2 regions of the Actinoallomurus liliacearum genome follow, and region 2 is predicted to be linked to the other one. Evidence: riboswitches for the same ligand, from Rfam matches in the RefSeq annotation. Region 2 holds a riboswitch; the other holds the start of a gene.

Region 1 (8,607 bases), on a different contig from region 2:
TCCCGTCCCGTGATCTCCGAGTCGACCAGGTCGACCAGGACCAGGTGGACGTCGGTGCCGCCGGTCAGCACCTTGACCCCCGCCTTGGCGGCGTCCTCGCGCAGGAGCCGGGCCGCGAGGATGCGGGCGCCCTCGAGCGTCCGGGCCTGCCGCTCGGCGAACTCGTCGGTCGCGGCGATCTTCAGGGCGACGGCCTTCGCGGCGATGACGTGTTCGAGCGGGCCGCCCTGCGTGCCGGGGAACACCGCCGAGTTGATCTTCTTGGCGTACTCCTCGCGGCAGAGGATGAGACCGCCGCGCGGGCCGCACAGCGTCTTGTGTGTCGTGGTCGTCACGACGTCGGCGTACGGCACCGGCGAGGGGTGCAGGCCCGCGGCGACCAGGCCGGCGAAGTGGGCCATGTCCACCATCAGCAGCGCCCCGGTCTCGTCGGCGACCCGCCGGAACGCGGCGAAGTCGAGCTGCCGCGGGTACGCTGACCAGCCGGCGATGATCATCTTCGGCCGGTATTCCTGGGCGAGCCGGGCGACCTCCTCCATGTCCACGAGGCCGTCGGGACCCACGTGGTAGGCGGCGACGTTGAACATCTTGCCGGAGTAGTTGATCCGCATGCCGTGGGTGAGGTGCCCGCCATGCGCGAGGTCCAGGCCGAGGATCGTGTCCCCGGGCTCCAGCAGCGCGAAGTACACCGCGATGTTCGCCTGCGCGCCCGAGTGGGGCTGCACGTTGGCGTGGTCCGCGCCGAACAGCTCCTTGGCGCGGTCGATCGCCAGTTGCTCGGTGACGTCGACGTACTCACAACCGCCGTAGTAGCGCCGCCCCGGGTAGCCCTCGGCGTACTTGTTCGTCATCACCGAGCCCTGCGCCTCGAGGACGCCGACGGGCGCGAAGTTCTCCGAGGCGATCATCTCCAGGGTCGACTGCTGCCGCCGCAACTCGTCCGCGATCGCGGCCGCGACGTCCGGGTCGACCTCGGACAGGGGCAGGTTCAAGAGGTTCATCACGCCTCCTCGATCAGCTTCGAGTAGGCCTGCGCGTCGAGCAGGTCTGCGGGGTCGTCATCGGTCCGCACCCGGAACAGCCATCCCTCGCCGTACGGGTCGGAGTTGATGGCCGCCGGGTCCTCCTCAACGGCGGTGTTCACCGCGACGACCTCACCGGTGACGGGCGAATAGACGTCGCTCACCGACTTGGTCGACTCGGCCTCGCCACACGGCTCACCGGCCTCAACGGACGCGCCCTCCTGGGGCAGCGACACGTACACGATGTCACCCAGCGCGTCGGCCGCGTGGGCCGTGATCCCGATGGTCACCACGCTCTCCGACGGCTCGGTGACCCACTCGTGCTCCTGGGTGTAGTACAGCGTCTCGGGAACGGTGCTCACGAAGTCCTCCTGTAGAACGGCAGTGCGACCTTGTCGACCGGCTCATGCTTACCGCGGATGTCCACCGCGAGGTCGGTGTCCTCGGCATGGCCCGCGTCGATGTAGGCCATGGCGATGGGCTTGCCCAGCGTCGGGGACGGCGCGCCACTGGTCACGACCCCGCAGGGCGTACCGTCCGGCGTCACCACGGCGTACCCGTGGCGCGGGACGCGACGCCCTCGCCCGACGAGCCCCACGAGGGTGCGGCCCGGCGGCGTGTCGGCGCGGGCGGCCAGCGCGGCGCGGCCGACGAAGTCACCGGGCTTGTCGAGCTTGACGCTGCGGCCGAGGCCGGCGTCGTACGGGGTGGTCTCGGTGGTCAGCTCGTTGCCGTACAGCGGCATGCCGGCCTCCAACCGCAGCGTGTCCCGCGCGGACAGCCCGGCGGGCCGCAGGTCGTCGCCGCCGGCCTCCGTGACGGCGTTCCAGACGGCGACGGCGTCACCGGCCGCCACGAACAGCTCGAAACCGTCCTCGCCGGTGTAACCGGTGCGCGCGATCAGCGCGTCGATCCCGGCGACCTTGCCCGGCAGGATCGCGTAGTACTTGAGGTCGGCGAGCGCGGCGTCGGTGAGCGTCGCCAGGATGGCGTGGGCCTTCGGGCCCTGCACGGCGATGAGCGCGTACGCGCCGGACCGGTCGTCGACGGTGGCCTTCTCGAACCCGTCCGCCCGCGCGGTCAGCTCGGCCCGTACGGTCGCGACGTTGGCCGCGTTCGCGACGACCATGTAGGTCTCCGGGGCGAGCCGGTACACGATCAGGTCGTCGAGCACGCCCCCGGCCGGGTCGACGATCATGGTGTAGCGCGCCCGGCCGACGGCGAGCACGGACAGGTGTCCGATGAGCGCGTGGTCGAGGGCCGCCCCGGCCTGCGGGCCGGTCACGAAGATCTCTCCCATGTGGGACAGGTCGAACAGGCCCGCGCCGGTGCGGACGGCCTGGTGCTCGGCGGTCTCGCTGCCGTAACGCAGCGGCATGAGGTACCCGGCGAACTCGGTGATCATGGCGCCGAGCTCGACGTGGACCTCGTGGAGTGGTGTTCTCTTGGCGTCCGGCGTGGACATCGGGGCAGGCTCCTATCACGCGGGCGGCCGGGAATCCCATCCTCCCATTGGCACGCGAAATGCGGTGGCGGTGCCCTCCCCCTCTGTCATCGGTGCCTGAGAGCTTCACCCCCTCGTCGGGGGCTTGCACCTTCGGCGGGAGCGTGGCTCCACTTTCCAGAGGTCGCCTGGTCCGCGCGGTTCGTGTGGCCTGAGAGGTTCCGGGGAGGGGTTGCTCCTTCGGCGTACCTCGCTGGCGGCGAGGTCACTCTCCCGCACGGGATCAACGGCATGGTCAGGCTAGCAGGACCTTCCTGGAGACGGAATCGACGACCGGTGGCCGGGACTTCCGGCTCAATTCCCCGCGAACGGCCGACGGCGGTCGAAGATCGCCGACTACTTTGATCATCCGGCCCGCCGGAGGCGGGTCCGTACGCGGGGGCTCGACCTCCACGACCGCGTCGACGCGCATCGAGCGTGAGGAGACTCCATGGCCCACCCGAGGACATCCCGGCGGATCATCGGATCGGCGGCGCTCGGCGTCGCGGCGGTCATCGGCCTCACCGGTGCCTGCTCGCCCGGCCGCGCGGCGGGGACCACAGCGGCGCACGAGACCGTGGCGGGCACGGCGCACGCGGCCGCGGCCGGCGGCCCGATCGACCTGACCAGCGGCTTCTACGTCGACCCGGACTCCAACCCCGCCACCTGGGTGAAGAACAATTCCGGCGACGGCCGCGCGGCCCGGATCACGTCGGCGATCGCCGGCAAGCCGATGGCGCGCTGGTTCGGCGACTGGAGCGGCGACATCGCCGCCGCGGTCTCGGCGTATGTCGGCGCCGCCGACGCGGCCGACAAGCTGCCCGTCCTCGTGGCGTACAACGTGCCGGGCCGGGACTGTTCGGGTCACTCCGCGGGCGGCGCGGGGAGCCCCGAGGCGTACCGGACGTGGATCTCGAACTTCGCCGCCGGGATCGGGGCGCGGCCCGCGGTCGTCGTCATCGGGCCCGACGCCGTCGCCCAGATCGACTGCCTGCCGAACGACTCCGAACGGCAGATCCGGCTTGACCTGCTGAAGTACGCCACCGAGCAGTTCGCGGCGAAGGCGCCGAACACCTGGGCCTACCTCGACGGCGGCAACGCCAAGTGGATCGCCCCGGCCACCATGGCCCAGCGGCTGGAGTCCGCCGGGGTGCACAACGTGCGGGGCTTCGCGGTGAACGTCTCGAACTACTACACGACCGACGAGTCCGTCTCCTACGGGGCGGCGGTGAACGCCGCGCTGTCGAGCAGGGTGCCGTTCGTCGTCGACACCAGCCGCAACGGCAACGGATCGAACGGGGAGTGGTGCAACCCGGCCGGCCGCAGGCTGGGCGTTCCGTCGCAGACCGGCGGTGGGGCGGAGATGCTGCTGTGGGTCAAGGTCCCCGGTGACTCCGACGGGTCCTGCGGGATCGGCCAGGGCGTCCCGGCCGGGCAGTTCAGCCCCGACCTCGCCATCCACCTGATCGACGGGTCCTGACGCCGCACCCGGCCGAGACCGGCGGAGGGGAGGCGCCCGCGTACCCCATCGTCCGGTCCGTCGCCGGGGTCCGCGCGGACGATGGGCCGGGCAAGAGGGCGTACAGGTGCCGGGACGGCCCTCGTGCGCGGGTTTTCGGCATACGCTTGACCGGTCGAGATCTCGGAGGCCTTCGGTGAGCGTGCGCGACACGGTGCGCGAGGCGGCCTGCCGCGGTGCCCGGTGGGCGCCTGCGGTGCGACGGGTGAGGAGCGTGTGCGGGCAATGAGCGTGCTTTTCGTGGTGGGCATCGTCGTCTTCTTCCTCGGGCTGCTCGCCTCGATCGCCCTGCACGAACTGGGCCACATGTCCTTCGCCAAGCTCTTCGGCGTCCGCGTGCCGCAGTTCATGGTCGGGTTCGGGCCCACGATGTGGTCACGGCGCAAGGGCGAGACCGAGTACGGCGTCAAGTGGATCCCGCTCGGCGGCTACATCCGGATGATCGGGATGCTGCCGCCCCGCCGGGGCGACGCGCCCGGGACGGTCCGCCAGGGATCCACCGGTCCGTTCCAGGGGCTGATCGAGTCGGCGCGCGGCGCCGCCCTGGAGGAGGTCGGCCCCGGCGACGAGGACCGCGTCTTCTACCGCAAGAAGTGGTGGCAGAAGGTCATCATCATGTTCGCCGGGCCGTTCATGAACATCCTGCTGGCGTTCGTGTTCATCAGCGTCGTCGTCATGGGGATCGGTATCTCGACCCTGCAGCCGGTGATCGACTCCGTGTCCAAGTGCACGATCCCGGCCGCGCAGGCGGGCCGTGACTGCCAGGCCGGCGACCCGGTGACCCCGGCGGTACGCGCGGGGCTGCGGCCCGGCGACCGGATCGTGTCCTACGAAGGCCACCGGATCCACACGTACGCGCAGCTGCAGGGCCTGATCCGGGGGTCCGGCGGCCGTACGGTCCCGGTCGTCGTCCACCGCGGCGGCCAGGACATTCCGTTGAGCGTGCCGGTGACCACCAACCAGATGCAGTCGCTCACCGACCCGGACAAGACCGAGACCGTCGGGTTCCTCGGGATCAGCCCGACGAGCGCCCGCGAGCGGCAGGGACCGGGCGTGGTCGTGAGCACGATGACCGACCTGACCAAGCACACCTTCGGGTCGCTGATCGACATGCCGAAGAAGATGGTCGGGGTCTGGAACGCGGCGTTCAGCGACAAGAAGCGCGACCCGAACGGGCCGATCGGCGTCGTCGGCGCCAGCCGGATCGGCGGGGAGATCGCCGCCTCGAAGGAGCCGGGCCTGGACAAGCTCGCGTTCTTCCTGATGATGCTGGGTACGGTCAACTTCGCGGTCGGCATGTTCAACCTCGTGCCGCTGCTGCCGCTGGACGGCGGACACATCGCGGGCGCGCTGTGGGAGGCGGTGAAGAAGGGCATCGCCCGGGTGACCCGCAGGCCCGACCCCGGCCACGTCGACGTGGCGAAGGCGCTCCCGCTCACGTACGCGATGGCCGCGGTGATCATCACGATGGGCGCCTTGCTGATCTACGCGGATCTGGTGAATCCGGTACGCCTGAACGGCTGACGGTCTCGGCGGCTTCCGAGTCGGCAGTGACCACCGACGTCAAGCGTTATCACAGACCGGAATGGGTCATGATGAGGACGTATGACGTCGGGGGCCAATATGGAGGGACTGTTCACCGAGCGCGTCGTCCAGACCGGACGGCTGCCGCTGTTCTGCTTCTTCGTGGCGTTCATCGTCACGTTCGTCATCGTGCGCATCAACGTGCGGCTGATCCGCGCCAAGGTCCGCTGGTGGTTCAAGAACGTCGAGGTCGGTGACCTGCACATCCACCACGTGGTGTTCGGCGTCGTGCTGATGCTCATCGGCGGGGTGGCCGGGTTCTGCATCCCGGACGTCTACACGGGCTGGTATGCCCTCGCCGCCTCCGTCTTCGGGGTGGGGGCCGCCCTCGTCCTCGACGAGTTCGCGCTCATCCTGCACCTGCGCGACGTCTACTGGATGGAGGAGGGTCGCGCCTCCGTCGACGCGGTGTTCATCGCGGTCGCGGTGACGGGCCTGATCCTGGTGGGCGTCCGCCCGATCTGGCTCAGCGACGTCCATGATCTGCGGCCGGACGCGACCGTCTCCGTCGGCGTCTTCCTGGTCGTCTTCGCCAACATCCTCGTCAACCTCGGTCTGGCCATCGTGACCCTCTTCAAGGGCAAGATCTGGACCGGGCTGCTGGGCCTGTTCCTGCCGGTGGTGCTCATCTTCAGCGCGTTCCGGCTGGCCCGGCCGGGATCGCCGTGGGCCCGCTGGAGGTACCGGCCGGGCACGCGGAAGTTCCGGCGGGCGCTCCGCCGTGAGCAGCGCATCCGCCGCCCGATGATCCGGGCGAAGATCTGGGTCCAGGAGTTCATCGCGGGCCGCCACGACCTGATCGCCCACGAGCGGACCGTGGGCCCCCGGCGCCGCCTCGACCGCGGCGGCCGGCCTTAGGACCGGCGCGGGCCGTGCACGTCGCGGGTGTGAGCGCGGGTGTCCTTGCGTACGGTCACGCGTTACGTTGGTCCTGTGCTTGGGTCGCCTGCGAGTGGTCGGTGGCCACGCCCTCGGAGTGGCTGTGCGACACGGCAGGCTGGCCGGCCGACTCCTGGTGGGTCGTCTCGGACTGGTCACTGCCGGAGGTCTGCGACGGGGGCGCGGCAGGCTGACCGGCCGGGGCGACGGTCAGGGCGACCGGCGAAGATTTCGACGGTCCGCAGTGGGCATCACCGCTGTAGCCGGCGGTGATCTGGTGGCGACCCGGCGGCAGGCCGGCAGGGTCAGCGTGGCGGTCGCGTCGCGGAGCGTCGCGGTTCCCAGCGACGCTCCGGGTGAGGCACCGTCGAAGAACTCGACGGTGCCGGTCGGTGCGGAGCCGGCGTACGACCTTGTCCAGAGCGGCGATGAGCTTGCCCGTGGCTTCGGGCGAGACGCCGAGGCGGTCGGCGAGTGCCCTGGGAGTCAGCGGGGGCGGCCTCGGCGGTCAGACGGGGAAGGTGGCGATGGCGCGCACGCTGGCGAAGGTGTCGGCCTCGGCGGCGGTCTTGTCCGGGCGATGGCGGAGCACCCGCGCGAACCGCAGTGCCAGCCCACCGGGATAGCGCGGGCTGCGCTGCACGCCGTCGAAGGCGATCTCGACGACGAGCTCGGGCCGTACGTAGACCGTGTAGTCGTCGCGGTGCGTCTCCAGCGCGAGCAGCCGCTCGGTCTGCCAGGCCAGCATCTCGTCGGTCAGGCCCTTGAACGTCTTGCCCAGCATCACGAACCCGCCGGTCTCCGGGTCGCGGGCGCCGAGGTGCAGGTTGGACAACTTGCCCCGGCGGCGTCCGTTGCCCCACTCGACGGCCAGGACGACCAGGTCGAGCGTGTGGCGGGGTTTCACCTTGATCCACCCGGCGCCGCGCCGGCCGGCGGTGTACGGGGTGTCGAGGGACTTGACCAGCACGCCTTCGTGACCGTGCGCGAGGGCGTCGTCGAAGAACGCGCGGGCCTCGTCGACGGAGGCGGTGACCACCCGCGGCATGCGCAGCGCCTCGGGGACGACCCGGACCAGCGCCTCGTTGCGCTCGGCGCCCGGCAGGTCGATCAGGTCCTCGCCGTCGAGGTGCAGCACGTCGAACAGGAACACCGACAGTGGAACGTCCTGCCCACCGCCCGGTCGTACGCCGTGGCTGGCGACACGGGCCGAGGTGACCTGGAACGGGTGGGGCCGGCCGTCGTCGCGCAGCGCGATGAGCTCACCGTCGAGGACGGCCGTGTCGGCGGGCAGCGCGCCGAGCGCGGTGACGATCTCCGGCAGCCGGCCGGTGATGTCGTCGAGCGTGCGGGTGAACAGGCGCACCTCGCCCTTGGACACGTGCGCCTGGACCCGGATGCCGTCGAGCTTCCACTCCACGGCGGCGGGGCTCACCTTCTCCAGCGCCGCCTCGACGGACGGCGCGCTGGCGGCGAGCATCGGCTTGACCGGGCGCCCGACCTCCAGGCCGAACGCGCGCAGCCCCTCCCGGCCCTCGGACAGCGCCGCGTCGGCCACCGCGCCGAGCGAGCCGCGGAACATCACGGCGCGGCGAACGTCGGCCGCCGGCACGTCGGCCGCGGCGGCGATGGCGTCGGCCATCACGCCGTCGAGAGCGCCCTGGCGCAGCTCGCCGGAGAGCAGGCGGAGGAGGAAACTCTGCTCGGCGGCGGTCGCTCGGGAGAACAATTCCCCCACCAACTGTCGCCGGGCGGTGACGGAACCCTTACCCGAGACCGCGCCGATCGCGGTGAACGCGGCGTCGACCTCGTCCACGGTGAGGGCCGCCTCGGTCGCGGCGGGCGGCAGGTCGCGAAGTGTCGCCCAGCCGACGCCGATCTGGCGTTGTGGCAGCTCACCGGAGAGATATGCCACCGCGATCGCCGTCTCCTCCGGCTCGGCGTCCCGCAGGCAGGCGGCGAGCAGCTCGATCTTGGCACGTCGGCCGGACGTCGCGGCGACGGCCCGTGAGGTCTCGGTGATCTCGCTCAACAGCACATTCCATTCTGACGCCGGGGACCGACAATCGGGTGAGCCCGTCCCGGAGGACCGGCGGCCGGGCACCGGCGGCCGGAGGAGG
Region 2 (8,607 bases):
GCTGAGGGAGACGAACAGCGCGGCCACCGCGGCGACGACGCCGATCACCACCCGCAGCCCGTCCCGGCCGATGACGCGGGCGACGCCGAAGGCGACCGGGACGGCCAGGACACCGATGCCGGAGGCCAGGTTGGCGAGGGTGAGGAGCAGGTGCGGTGCCCGCTCGGTGCCGTTGGCGATGTCGGAGGCCAGCCCGCTGGTCGTGTGCCGCGCGATGTGGGCCAGCACCAGGATGAGCCCGATCATGCCCACCGTCAGCAGGAAGCGGATGGCGTCGGACGGACGCCGGATCCGCCGCGGCAGCGACGGCTCGGCGACCGGAACCTCGGCGGCCGGAGCCTCCGCTCCGGGAGCCTCGGCGGCCGGAGGCTGGGCTGCCGGGGTCTCGGCGATCGGGCCCTCGGCAGCCGGAACCTGCGCTGCCGGAGCCTCGGCGACCGGGTCCTCGGCGGCCGGTCGGGCGCCCTGGACGTCTTCGCCGGCCCGGGCCGCCGCGTCCACGAGGCCGTTATCGGCGGACGGGGGCGACTTGCCGGGGACCATGCGGTCGGGACCGGGGGATTCGTTCACGGACACGCAGTGAATCCTTCCAGGCCATCGCCTGGAGCGCGCGGGAGGTGTCCGATGTGCCGCCCGATCGATGCCCCGCCCGATCGATGCCCCGGCCGGACCGGGGATGACCTCGTCGTGCCGTGCCGCCGTCCGGAGACGGCCGCCACGCCGTACCGCGCCCTGGCCGACCGAGGCGACGGCGCGACCGCCGGCCCGGACCAGGCCCCGCGCGATATCGGCGTGCCGCGGCGCCGGTTCCGCGCCGCGCGGCCCCGGCCCTGAGCCGGCCGTCAGCGGAAGTCGTCGAGGTGGTCGGCGACCCATTGGCGCAGTGACCGTGGCGGGACGCCGGTGACCTCCTCGACCGTGGAGGTCAGGACCGGCGGCGGGCCGGCGAGCATGGCGGCGTAGCCGTCGAGCAGCACGTCGACGAAGGAGTCGGGGAAGGTCTCATCGGCCAGCAGGCGCTGCCGGGCCTGGTCGCGGCTCAGCTCCGCCCAGCGCAGCGGCCGCCCCAGGACCTCGCCGATGACGCGGACCTGCTCGGCCTGGGTGAGCACTTCGGGGCCGGTGAGGGTGTAGGTCGCGCCGTCGTGCCCGGGGCCGGTCAGCGCCCGGGCCGCGACCGCGGCCATGTCGGCCTCATGGATCAAGGACATGGGCAGCGCGCCGTACGCGCCGCGGACCACGTCGCCGGCCCGGATCTGGTCCGCCCACCACAGCGTGTTGACCGCGAAGGTGCTCGGCCGCAGCACGGTGGACTCGATGCCGCAGTCGTGGACGAGCCTGTCCTGCTCCTCGAACGGCAGATCGGGGACGCCGCCCGTGCCGAGGAAGACGATCCGGCGGGCCCGCGCGGCGATCAGGTCCAGCACGGCCGGGAACCGTTCGCCGGCGCGCAGCGGCCACAGCAGGAAGACCGCGTCGATCCCGGCGAGGCACGCGTCGAGGGTCGAGAGGTCGGCCAGATCGCCGGGCACGATCTCGACGTCAGCCGGGAGGCTCGCGGTCCCCGGGCCACGGGTGACCGCCCGTACGGCGTGGCCGGTCTCCCGGAGGAAGGTGACGAGGTGGCGGCCGATGTTCCCGGTGGCGGCGAAGACGAGGATCTTGGTGTTCGTCATGCGCCGATCTCACCGCGACGTCCCGGCGTCGCGACAGCCGGCGGGCGCGAATCGCCGGGAACCGTCATCCGGGCGTCGTCACCGGACGGATGCCGTCAGTCCTGCTGCGAGCGGGACCCTCACCTGCGTCATGCGGATGCGTGCGCACGTGGAGGGGACCGCGCATGGCCTGATCGGGTCCCCCTCACGCGGAGGATCGAGATCAGAATGCGAGGCCGGATGCGTCAGGCCGCGGCATGGCCATCGCGTTGGGGAAGGGTACGCCGCCGCCCTCGACGATCGCTCGGGCCAGCGGCCGGAGCAGGTCGGCCAGCCGGGCCGCGCCGTCCGGGCCGAGGGCGTCGAGGGGCGGGCGGGCGAGCCGGTCGGTCAGGTCCTCGATCGCCTGGCGTTCGGCGCGCCCGTCCGGGGTGACGGCGCCGTCGCCGTCGAGGAGGCCCCGGGCGCGCAGCCGGCCGGCTGCGGCCGCCCACTCCTCTTCGGTCCAGCCTCGGTGGTCGCGTTGCTCGGGCGGGGTGAGACCGAGCGCGCCCGAGAGGACGTTCGCCTCGCAGCCGTCGATGCCCGCGGTGAGCAGTGCGGCGATATGCCCGTCCCCGCGGAACTCCCGGAGCGCGGTCGCGGCGTGCCACAGCGCCAGGTGCGGCTCGGCCGGCCGGGGGAGCGCCGCGTGCGCCGCGAACATGACGCGACCCGCGACGGGTGACGCGTCGACCGCCCGCCCCGCGAGGGCGGCGGCCTCGGCGACGGCGGGGCCGTCGATCAGATCGCCCGCCAGACGGCGCAGGGCGCGATCGACGATGGCCGTCCGGGCGGCGAGGACCGCCGTCGGTGAGGAGCGTCGCCAGACGTCCGGGATCGCGCGGGCCACCATGCGCGGCGCGAAATTGTGGAACGCCGCCGTCACCACCTCGGCCGGGGCGGTGCCGAGGGCGGCGGCCCGCGAGGCGAAATAGCCCCGCCAGAAGCCCGTCAGACCGGCCTCGGCGTAGGCGTCCCGCGCCTCGGGAACGAAATAGACGAACGCGTGACAACACTCGATCAGCCGCCAGATCTCGTCCATCGCGTTTCCTCATGCGCGGGAACCGGGAGGCCGATCGTCGCACGGACATCCGCGCGAGATCCGCGCGAGGGGAGGGAAGCATGATCGTGACCGGTATGCGGCTACCTGTCCTCCGGTAGGGTGGAATGGCCGTCGACCTCGTACGGGAGAGTCCTCGCACAGCGTGGTGCGGGGCGCCGAAGGAGCAACCCTCCCCGGAACCTCTCAGGCACAAAGGACCGTACGAACGAGGCACCTCTGGAAAGCAGGACCGGTGATCCACACCGGGCCTCACCGAAGGTGCAAGCCGCGCCCCGGCGCGGTGAAGCTCTCAGGTTCACCTGACAGAGGGGGAGACCGGCCACCGGCCTGCCCGGTGGTGGCTGCGCATCCATCGCACCAGGAGGCTCCCCAATGACCGAGGTTCCCTTCGCCGATCGGCACATCGGGCCGTCCCATACCGACCGCGACGAGATGGCCGGGGCCGTCGGCTTCCCGAGCGTCCAGGCCCTCGTCGACGCCGCCGTGCCCACGGCGATCCGTACCGACCGGCCGCTGGACCTGCCTCCGGCGCTGACCGAGGTCGAGGCGCTGGCCCGGCTGCGCGAGCTGGCCGCCGAGAACCAGGTCCTCACCTCGATGATCGGCCTCGGCTACTACGGCACGGTGACGCCCGGCGTGATCCTCCGCAATGTTCTGGAGAACCCCGGCTGGTACACCGCCTACACGCCGTACCAGCCGGAGATCTCCCAGGGGCGTCTCGAGGCGCTGCTGAACTTCCAGACCGTCGTGAGCGACCTGACCGGGCTGCCGGTCGCCAACGCCTCCCTCCTGGACGAGGGCACCGCCGCCGCCGAGGCGATGACGCTCGCGCACCGCGCCGCCAAGGCGGGGGACACCTTCCTGGTCGACGCGGACGCGCTGCCGCAGACGATCGAGGTAGTCCGCACCCGCGCGGTGCCGCTGGGCCTCGAGGTCGTCGTCGCCGACCTGTCCGAGGGCCTGCCGGACGGTGACTTCTTCGGGGTCCTGCTGCAGTACCCGGGCGCGAGCGGCGCCGTACGCGACCTGTCGCCGGTGACGGAGGCCGCGCACGACCGCGGCGCGCAGGTCGTCGTGGCCGCCGACCTGCTGGCCCTGACGGTGCTCAGGGCGCCGGGGGAGTTCGGCGCGGACATCGCGGTGGGCACGTCCCAGCGGTTCGGCGTGCCGTACGGCTTCGGCGGCCCGCACGCCGGCTACATGGCCGTACGGGAGGGGCTGCAGCGGCAGCTGCCCGGCCGTCTCGTCGGCGTGTCCCTCGACGTGGACGGGAACCCGGCGTACCGCCTGGCGCTGCAGACCCGTGAGCAGCACATCCGCCGGGAGAAGGCCACCAGCAACATCTGCACCGCCCAGGTGCTGCTGGCCGTCATGGCGAGCATGTACGCCGTCTACCACGGCCCGGAGGGGCTGCGCGGCATCGCCGAGCGGGTGCACGCGCACGCCGTCCGCCTCGCGGGCGGGCTCGCGACGCTCGGCGCCGAGATCGTGCACGAGACGTATTTCGACACCGTGCTCGCCCGGGTCCCGGGCCGGGCCGGGCAGATCGTACGCCGGGCGTCCGAGCGCGGCGTCAACCTGCGCCTCGTGGACGCCGACCACGTCGGGATCGCCTGCGACGAGACGACGACCGACGAGCACGTGACCGAGGTGTGGCGGGCGTTCGGCCTGGCCGACGAGGACGCGCCGCCCGTCCACGCGGAGGCCGTGCTGCCCCCGGCGCTCCGCCGGGAGAGCGACTACCTGACCCACCCGGTCTTCCACGCGCACCGCTCGGAGACGGCGATGCTGCGCTACCTGCGCCGCCTGCAGGACAAGGACATCGCGCTGGACCGCTCGATGATCCCGCTGGGCTCCTGCACGATGAAGCTCAACGCCACCACCGAGATGGAGCCGATCACCTGGCCGGAGTTCGCGCAGATCCACCCGTTCGCGCCGCTCGACCAGGCACGCGGCTACGTCCGGCTGATCGCGGAGCTGGAGACGTGGCTTGCCGAGATCACCGGGTACGCCAGGGTGTCGGTGCAGCCGAACGCCGGATCCCAGGGCGAGCTGGCCGGGCTCCTCGCCGTGCACGGCTACCACGCCGCCCGCGGTGAGGGCCACCGCGACGTGTGCCTGATTCCGTCCTCCGCGCACGGCACCAACGCCGCCAGCGCGGTGATGGCCGGGATGCGCGTGGTCGTCGTCAAGAGCACCGACCACGGCGACATCGACCTCGACGACCTGCACGCCAAGATCGAGAAGCACCGCGACCGGCTCGCGGCGATCATGGTGACGTACCCCTCGACGCACGGGATCTACGAGGAGACGATCACCGAGGTCTGCAAGAGCGTGCACGACGCGGGCGGTCAGGTGTACGTGGACGGGGCCAACCTCAACGCCCTGGTCGGCCTGGCCCGGCTCGGGGAGTTCGGCGCGGACGTCTCCCACCTGAACCTGCACAAGACCTTCTGCATCCCGCACGGCGGCGGCGGCCCGGGCGTCGGCCCGGTGGGCGTGCGCGAGCACCTGGTGCCGTTCCTGCCCAACCACCCGCTGCGGCCCGAGGCCGGCCCCGAGACGGGCAGCGGCCCGATCTCCGCCGCGCCCTGGGGCTCGGCGGGCATCCTGCCGATCTCGTGGACCTACATCGCGATGATGGGCGGGGACGGGCTGCGCGCGGCGACCGAGGTGGCCGTGCTGGCCGCCAACTACGTGGCCAAGCGGCTGTCGGAGCACTACCCGGTCCTCTACACCGGCCGGGGCGGCCTGGTCGCGCACGAGTGCATCATCGACCTCCGTAAGATCACCAAGGACACGAAGGTCACGGCGGAGGACGTCGCCAAGCGGCTCGTCGACTACGGCCTGCACGCGCCGACCCTCGCCTTCCCCGTCGCGGGCACCCTGATGATCGAGCCCACGGAGAGCGAGGACCTGGCCGAGCTGGACCGCTTCTGCGACGCCATGATCCAGATTCGCCGGGAGATCGAGCGGGTGGCGACAGGGGAGTACGACGCGGACGACAACCCGCTGAAGAACGCCCCGCACACCGCCGCGTCGTTGCTCACCGACGACTGGAAGCACTCCTACGGCCGGGAGGACGCGGCCTACCCGCTGCCGTCCCTGCGGGAGAACAAGTACTGGCCGCCGGTGCGCCGCATCGACCAGGCGTACGGCGACCGCAACCTGGTCTGCGCCTGCCCGCCGCCGGAGGCCTTCGAGTCCTGACACCGCGTTGCACCACCCGGTGCGCGACGCGAGTCGCGCACCGGGCCGTCGGCCGTCCGCCGCGGCGGTGTGGCCCCGGCGGCGCTCGAACCGCGGCGGCCGCCCGCCGAGGCGCCGCGGCCGGGGTCCGCGGATCGCGCGCCGCGCCGAAGAGCGGGCGCGCTCAGGCGCCGAGCGTCCGGGCCACGGCGGCGTTGACCACGGCGGACATCTCGCCGGTCTCCTCGTACACCTGGCGCTGCAGCGCGGCCCCGTTGCCCCGCTCCAGCAGCCGCTCGGCCAGCTCGGTGGCGGTCTGGAGGTCGCCCGTGTCGACGAGGGCCGGCGCCGTGTGCTCGATCAGCGCGTACACGACGTCGCGGGCCGGGGCCGGGCGCTGCGTCACCGGATGGATCAGGTCGCCGGCGAGTCCGGAGCGGCTCGCCCGCCACGACGCCAGGCGCAGCAGCTCCGTGCGCACGGGCACCGGCGGCTCCCCGGACCGCCACTCCCGCGCGGCGGTCTCCACCAGCCCCCGTACGAGCGCGGCGAGCAGCACGGCGTCGTCCGCCATCAGGCACACGTCCGCGACGCGGACCTCCACGGTCGGATAGTGCCGGGACAGCCGGGCGTCGAAGTAGATCATCCCCTCGTCCAGCAGCGCGCCGGACTCCACCATCGACCGTACGGTGTCGTGGTAGAGCTTCGGGGTGCCGAACGCCTCGGTCGGCCCGGCCGACGGCCAGCGCCCCCAGACCTGGTACCGATAGCTGTCGTATCCGCTGTCGCGGTCCTGCCAGAAGGGTGAGTTCCCGGTCATCGCGAGCAGGGGCGCCAGCCACGGGCGGATGCGGTCCAGCACGCCGACGCCCTCATCCTCGGACTCGATGCTCACGTGGACGTGGCAGCCGCAGGTCAGCTGCTCCTGCGCGGTGAGGGCGTACTCCTCGGCCATGCGCAGGTAGCGGTCCGCCGGAGTGGTCGACGGGGTGACGGCCCGCGGCGAGGTCGCGAGCGCGGCGACCTCCGAGCCGGCGCGGCGGGCGGCCCGGGCGGCGGCGTTCCGCCGGTCCCGTAGCTGGCCGGCCAGCTCGTCGAGCGTCGTACACGGGTCGGTGCCCGTCTCGACCTGCTGCCGCTGTAGCTCGCGCTCCGGCCCGTCGTCGTCCTTCCCCCGCGTGACGGACTCGGCGAGCGCGACGGGGACTCCGCTGCTCGGCGCGACGAGCAGGAGTTCCTCTTCGACTCCGAAACTTCGCAACCACGACCTCCTCGTTCTCGGAAATCCGTCTCTACCCCGCCATAGGCGGGAGAACCGGACCGGCAGCGAGTCGTCGCGCTCATCGATTCAGCGGATTCGACTCACCGGTGCGCGGAAACGATGAGTTTTCGTCGCAGCGGCGGTCTACCGTGAGCAACCTGCACATCCGCAGGTCAGGCGAGGGAGGGCGCATGAGCGGAGTACGTGTACTGGTCGGCACGCGCAAGGGCGCGTTCGTCCTGACCTCGGACGGTCACCGGAGGGACTGGGCGATCAGCGGCCCCTTCTTCGGCGGCTGGGAGATCTACCACATCGCGGGTTCCCCGGCGGACCCGTCACGGCTGTACGCCGCCCAGTCCACCGCGTGGTTCGGGCAGCTGATGCAGCGGTCCGACGACGGCGGCCGGACCTGGGAGGCGGTCGGCAACCGGTTCGACTACGACGGCGTCACCGGCACCCACCAGTGGTACGACGGCACGCCGCATCCCTGGGAGTTCGCGCGGGTCTGGCATCTGGAGCCCTCGCCGACCGACCCGGACACCGTGTACGCCGGCGTCGAGGACGCCGCGCTGTTCCGGTCGAAGGACGGCGGGGGGACATGGGAGGAGCTGCCCGGGCTGCGCCGCCACGGCTCCGGCTCGTCCTGGCAACCGGGAGCGGGCGGGATGTGCCTGCACACGATCATCCTCGACCCGTCCGACGCGCGGCGGATGTACGTGGCCATCTCCGCCGCGGGCGCGTTCCGCACCGACGACGGGGGCGACACCTGGCGGCCGATCAACCGCGGCCTGCACACCAACGGGATCCCGGACCCCGACGCCGAGGTGGGCCACTGCGTCCACCGCCTCGCGATGCACCCGTCGCGGCCAGAGGTCCTGTACATGCAGAAGCACTGGGACGTCATGCGGACCGACGACGCGGGCGCATCGTGGCGCGAGGTCAGCGGTGACCTGCCGTCGGACTTCGGGTTCCCGATCGCGGTGCACGCCCACGAGCCGGAGACCGTCTACGTCGTGCCGATCAAGAGTGACTCCGAGCACTACCCGCCGGAGGGGCGGCTGCGCGTGTACCGCAGCCGGACGGGCGGGAACGACTGGGAGCCGCTGACGAAGGGCCTCCCGCAGGACCACTGCTACGTCAACGTGCTCCGCGACGCGATGGCGGTCGACTCGCTCGACTCCTGCGGCGTCTACTTCGGCACGACGGGCGGGCAGGTCTACGCCTCGGCCGACGCCGGGGACAGTTGGGCGCCGATCGTCCGGGACCTCCCGGCCGTCCTGTCCGTCGAAGTCCAGACGCTGCCGTGATCCGTGTCGTCCTCCCCGCGCACCTGAAGGTCCTCGCCGAGGTCCACGGCGAGGTGGAGCTCGAGGTGGCCGGACCGATCACGCCGGGCT

Evidence for each region. A riboswitch is a leader RNA that binds a small molecule or an ion and turns the genes downstream of it on or off. The one in region 2 is predicted to bind glycine.
Region 1: another riboswitch for glycine. It lies ahead of gcvT (glycine cleavage system aminomethyltransferase GcvT); the one in region 2 lies ahead of gcvP (aminomethyl-transferring glycine dehydrogenase).

What each region holds. Positions count from the first base shown of each region.
Region 1 covers NZ_BAABHJ010000003.1:337-8,943, forward strand. Annotated here, with positions in the region: gene ABD978_RS05920 (serine hydroxymethyltransferase) at 1-1,001, opposite strand, end outside; gene gcvH (glycine cleavage system protein GcvH) at 1,001-1,384, opposite strand; gene gcvT (glycine cleavage system aminomethyltransferase GcvT) at 1,381-2,487, opposite strand; glycine riboswitch at 2,561-2,653, opposite strand; glycine riboswitch at 2,655-2,752, opposite strand; gene ABD978_RS05935 (glycoside hydrolase family 6 protein) at 2,957-3,985, shown strand; gene ABD978_RS05940 (M50 family metallopeptidase) at 4,250-5,548, shown strand; gene ABD978_RS05945 (hypothetical protein) at 5,630-6,466, shown strand; gene ABD978_RS05950 (ATP-dependent DNA ligase) at 6,996-8,525, opposite strand.
Region 2 covers NZ_BAABHJ010000002.1:490,085-498,691, reverse strand. Annotated here, with positions in the region: gene ABD978_RS04935 (lysylphosphatidylglycerol synthase transmembrane domain-containing protein) at 1-576, opposite strand, end outside; gene ABD978_RS04930 (NmrA family NAD(P)-binding protein) at 843-1,676, opposite strand; gene ABD978_RS04925 (SCO6745 family protein) at 1,879-2,739, opposite strand; glycine riboswitch at 2,873-2,970, shown strand; gene gcvP (aminomethyl-transferring glycine dehydrogenase) at 3,133-5,970, shown strand; gene ABD978_RS04915 (glutamate--cysteine ligase 2) at 6,134-7,210, opposite strand; gene ABD978_RS04910 (WD40/YVTN/BNR-like repeat-containing protein) at 7,402-8,517, shown strand; gene ABD978_RS04905 (MoaD/ThiS family protein) at 8,514-8,607, shown strand, end outside.